DNA from 2 places in the Metabacillus sp. 22489 genome. Region 2 is predicted to be linked to the other one. Evidence: riboswitches for the same ligand, from Rfam matches in the RefSeq annotation. Region 2 holds a riboswitch; the other holds the start of a gene.
The links. Region 2 has a riboswitch for ZMP and ZTP ahead of ACTJJ9_RS13175 (phosphoglycerate dehydrogenase). Riboswitches for the same ligand answer to the same signal wherever they lie in the genome.
Positions count from the first base shown of each region.

Region 1: it holds a riboswitch for ZMP and ZTP, as region 2 does, so the genes downstream of both, ACTJJ9_RS20815 (DJ-1/PfpI family protein) here and ACTJJ9_RS13175 (phosphoglycerate dehydrogenase) in region 2, are expected to answer to the same signal.

Region 1 is NZ_JBQENT010000044.1:41,911-44,116, reverse strand. Features, by position in the region: gene ACTJJ9_RS20825 (erythromycin resistance leader peptide) at 1-30, opposite strand, end outside; gene ACTJJ9_RS20820 (GNAT family N-acetyltransferase) at 271-750, opposite strand; gene ACTJJ9_RS20815 (DJ-1/PfpI family protein) at 789-1,382, opposite strand; ZMP/ZTP riboswitch at 1,428-1,506, opposite strand; gene ACTJJ9_RS20810 (YpzI family protein) at 1,676-1,807, shown strand; gene ACTJJ9_RS20805 (SDR family oxidoreductase) at 1,910-2,206, opposite strand, start outside.
Region 2 is NZ_JBQENT010000020.1:24,357-26,562, reverse strand. Features, by position in the region: gene ACTJJ9_RS13180 (sugar phosphate isomerase/epimerase family protein) at 1-754, shown strand, start outside; ZMP/ZTP riboswitch at 898-976, shown strand; gene ACTJJ9_RS13175 (phosphoglycerate dehydrogenase) at 1,117-2,206, shown strand, end outside.

The sequences.
Region 1 (2,206 bases), on a different contig from region 2:
TGGGAATCGTAGTCTCATAGAATGTGTCATTTTTTAATAATCCTCCTTAAAAATGTAAATACATATTTTATTATAGATTCTCTATACAAAAAAGTCAAAATACATAAGGCTATTCCTATCCGCTATAGTACTAAAAAAACGACCTTCTTATTGAAGAATCGCATGCTGGAGATCGAAGGGAAATCTTTTATCGATCATTTGCTATCGTTAAAATCTGTTAACATTCTATCTATGCAGGAAAACCTTTTACATCTATCTCTTCCTTACTTCCTAATTCATTGTCCTTACAAAAGTTACACGATGAAAACCAGGAATAAAAAAATCCTTTTCGTATTTAACTAACTGAAACCCTATATGCTTATAAAAGATTATCGTAGCTTCATTTTCAGGATGACCCAATGTATATAGAATAACTTTCCTTTCACCCAATTTTTCAACCTGCATACAAATTGTCTCTATTAATGCCTTACCGATACCCTGTCGCTTAAAATCCCTTTTTACAACAACCCCAACGATTTCAAATAGGCCTGTTACTTCATCATATCGATACCCTGCATGACCAATGATTTGATTTGCTTCTGTATAGGCAACATAAAAACCGTTTGATTTACGATTAGATTTCAGCTTCAAAAAGTTACTCCAACGTGGAGGATATTTATCTATAATAAACGATGGAAACTGAAGAGGATGGTCTTCCATCAGTTTTTTAACTTCATCCTGGTCCTCGCTTACCAAAAGACGGATATTCATACTCCACCCCCATTTTTTCTGTAGACGAAAATTGACCACTACCTCTTCCAATCATACTCCATCAGATTGGCTGTCTGTATCGCTCTTTCTTCCCCTAATAACCTTTCAACAACATATAAGGACATATCAATACCAGCTGAAACCCCAGCAGAAAATACAAATTTCCCATTATCAACATAGCGAGCATCCAATAGCTCTGCAGACTTAGGTGCGACCTCTTTTAGTTCATTAAGGGCCAAACGATTTGTTGTCAGCTTTAAGCCGTCAATTAAATTCGTTTTTGCCAGGATCAATGCTCCTGTACAAACAGACAAGACAAGTTCTGCATCAATTGAGACTTGCTTTATCCAATTGAGGATTGATTCATTCTTCATTTCTTTTCTTGTACCCCATCCTCCAGGTATGATAACGATGTCTAGAGTCGGACAATTCTCAAAGGAAAACGCAGGATTTATACTAAGATTCCCTAAGGCAATGATAGGCTGTTGTTTTTCAGCAACTGTATAAACATTGAAATCCTTTCCTCTATTGCTCGCAGTTATAAATACTTCATATGGACCTGTAAAATCGAGAATTTCGACATTTTCAAAAATCAAAATCGCAACATTCCTGGAAGCTTTCTCATTACTCATCTAATCATCTCCCTAAAAATAATAAAAAAGCATTTGAACATTCAAATGCTTTGCCCAGGCGTACGACATTATAAATATGTATTCCCTCGTGGTTATCCACGTTACGCCAGTTATACATACCAGAAATTACCTATAAATATATCACAATTTTCAGAATAATACAATAAATTATTCACATAGTTTCTAAAAAAGCAACGGAAAGCTATGAGCAAAAAAAGCCCTAAAAATTGTCATAATATTTCTAACGAATTTAACAAAAAATAAATAGAAAACGATTGAAGGAGGTTCAATAAATGGGCAAAGATCGCCAAGAGAAAAAACTACGCGAAAGCAAACGTGTTGAGTCAGATCGTGACCAATCATTAAATTACCCAGGTGCAACTACTTTAGAAGGACCTGAAGCTGCACGTGAGCGAAATAAGTAAATGGAAAAAGGCTAGTCGAAATATTTGACTAGCCCTGTAGAAACATAAGCATGATTCTGTAATATTAAATAAATGCTACCAAATGGCAGCTAAAATTACATATCAAAAAATGGTTGGAACCATTCCTCCATCCATACGGATTGGAGCTCCCTTGAATGCAGACGCATATGGACTACATAAAAATGTAGCTAGTCTCCCTATTTCCAGCGGTTTAATAAATCGCTGTATTTCAGATTGAGGTAGATTATTTATCATAAACTGTCTTTCTTTTTCTGAAAAAGGCATATGATCATGATTGTAAATACCCTCAATAATTTGTTGCACATTTTCAGAAAGCGTTGGTCCAGGCATAATCGTATTGACTGTAACATCGGTTCCTTTTGTTAATTTTGATAAGCT
Region 2 (2,206 bases):
TCCAGTTGCTATTCAAATGTTTACGTTACGTGATGAAAGTGAAAAGGATTTTGTTGCTACGTTGAAAAAGGTTGCAGAACTAGGATTCGATGGTGTTGAATTTGCTGGGTTCGGAAACCTAACTGCAAGTGAAGTAAAATCTTTATTAGATGAGTATCAGCTACAAGCGGCATCAAGCCATGTTCCACTTGAACAATTAAAAGCAAATCTACCAAACGTGATTGAAGAGCAAAAAATAATTGGTAGTAACTATATCGTTTGTCCATATCTATTGCCAGAGCAACGAGCGGAAAAGGATTACAAAGAGCTAATCCCATTATTAAATCAGATTGGTGAAGCATGCTATCGTGAAGGTATAACGTTTTGTTATCATAATCATGACTTTGAGCTTGAAAAACTTTCAGATGGCAGAACAGCTTTACAAGCGATTTTAAACGATACAAATCCTGATTTTGTTAAAGCGGAATTTGATATTTATTGGCTGACAAAGGTTGGTCAACAACCGGTAGAATGGATGAATGAGTATCAAAATCGAACACCTCTTGTTCATTTAAAGGATATGACATTAGACGAAGAGAAATTTTTTGCTGAACTTGGAACCGGTGGTGTTGATTTAGATGCAGTGTTACAACTTGGAGAGAAAAATGAGGTCAAATGGTGGGTCGTTGAACAGGACATGACGAAAAGAACACCATTTGAAAGTATTGAAATAAGTATTCAATATTTGAAATCTAAATTACCGTATTTAGTTTAAAAGAATAAGTCGTTACAGTTTAAGGATATCATGACTCTAAATAATGAATAATCATTTCGGATTAAGTAATGTAAATCTTTAAAAATATTCAAAAAATCTACTTGAAGCGTTCATAAGAGTTTGATAAAATGAAATCAATCAAAAAGGCTATGTGTAACTGGCGAAACACGGATCACCGTGAGGGAGCACATAGTGTCGTAGCCGTTCGCCTGGGCAGAGGTAGGGAAGTTTTTTCCTTACCTCTTTCTGTTTGTTAGGGGATGATATTTTAAGTTGAAATTACGGAAAAATTGCCTTATTGTAGTATAATACAAATATTCTTAAAATTTAAAATTAACACAAAGGAAAGAGGAGAAATCTAAATGAGTACTACAACGTTAGAAACAGTAAAAACAATTAAAACCTTAAACAATATTGCCCAAGTAGGACTTAATGTTTTCAATAAAGAAGCATACACAATCGATAATGAAAGTGAAAATCCTGACGCAATCGTTCTTCGTAGTTTTAACATGCACAATATGGAATTCGGTGAAAACTTAAAAGCAATTGCTCGTGCAGGAGCTGGTGTAAATAATATCCCTGTCGACAAATGTACAGAACAAGGAATTGTTGTTTTTAATACACCTGGAGCTAACGCAAATGCTGTAAAAGAAATGGTTCTTACTACATTAATGGCTTCTTCTCGTAACCTTTTTGCTGGTGTTGCTTGGACTAAAACGCTTGAAAATGAAGGAGAGCAAATTCCTAAATTAGTTGAAGCAGGTAAAAAACAATTTGTTGGTAAAGAAATTAAAGGAAAAACATTAGGGGTAATCGGTTTAGGTGCAATTGGTGCTTTAGTAGCAAATGATGCTCTTGGATTGGATATGGATGTTATCGGATTCGATCCATTTATTTCTGTTGATACTGCATGGAACTTATCTCGCAAAGTACAACGAGCAATGTCACTTGAACAATTGTTTGCAAACTCTGATTATATTACTGTACATGTTCCACTTACAGATGATACTAGAGGAATGTTTAATAAAGAAACGTTCAGCATTATGAAAGATGATGTTCATATTTTCAACTTCTCTCGCGGAGAGCTTGTTAACGAAGAGGATATGAAGGCAGCATTAGAAAGCGGAAAAGTAGGCAAATATATTACAGACTTCCCAAATGAAAATGTTTTAAAGATGAAAAATGCTGTTCCAATTCCACATCTTGGAGCGTCAACTCAAGAATCTGAGGAAAACTGTGCGGTTATGGCTGCTCGCCAAGTTAAAGAATATTTAGAAACAGGAAACATTAAAAACTCAGTGAACTTCCCAAATGCATCTTTACCATATACAGGGAAGTGCCGTGTTGCTGCATTCCATAAAAACGTACCAAATATGGTTGGCCAATTAACTCAGGCAATTTCAAGCTTCAATTTGAACATTGCTGACATGGTAAACCGAAGCCGTGGTGAAT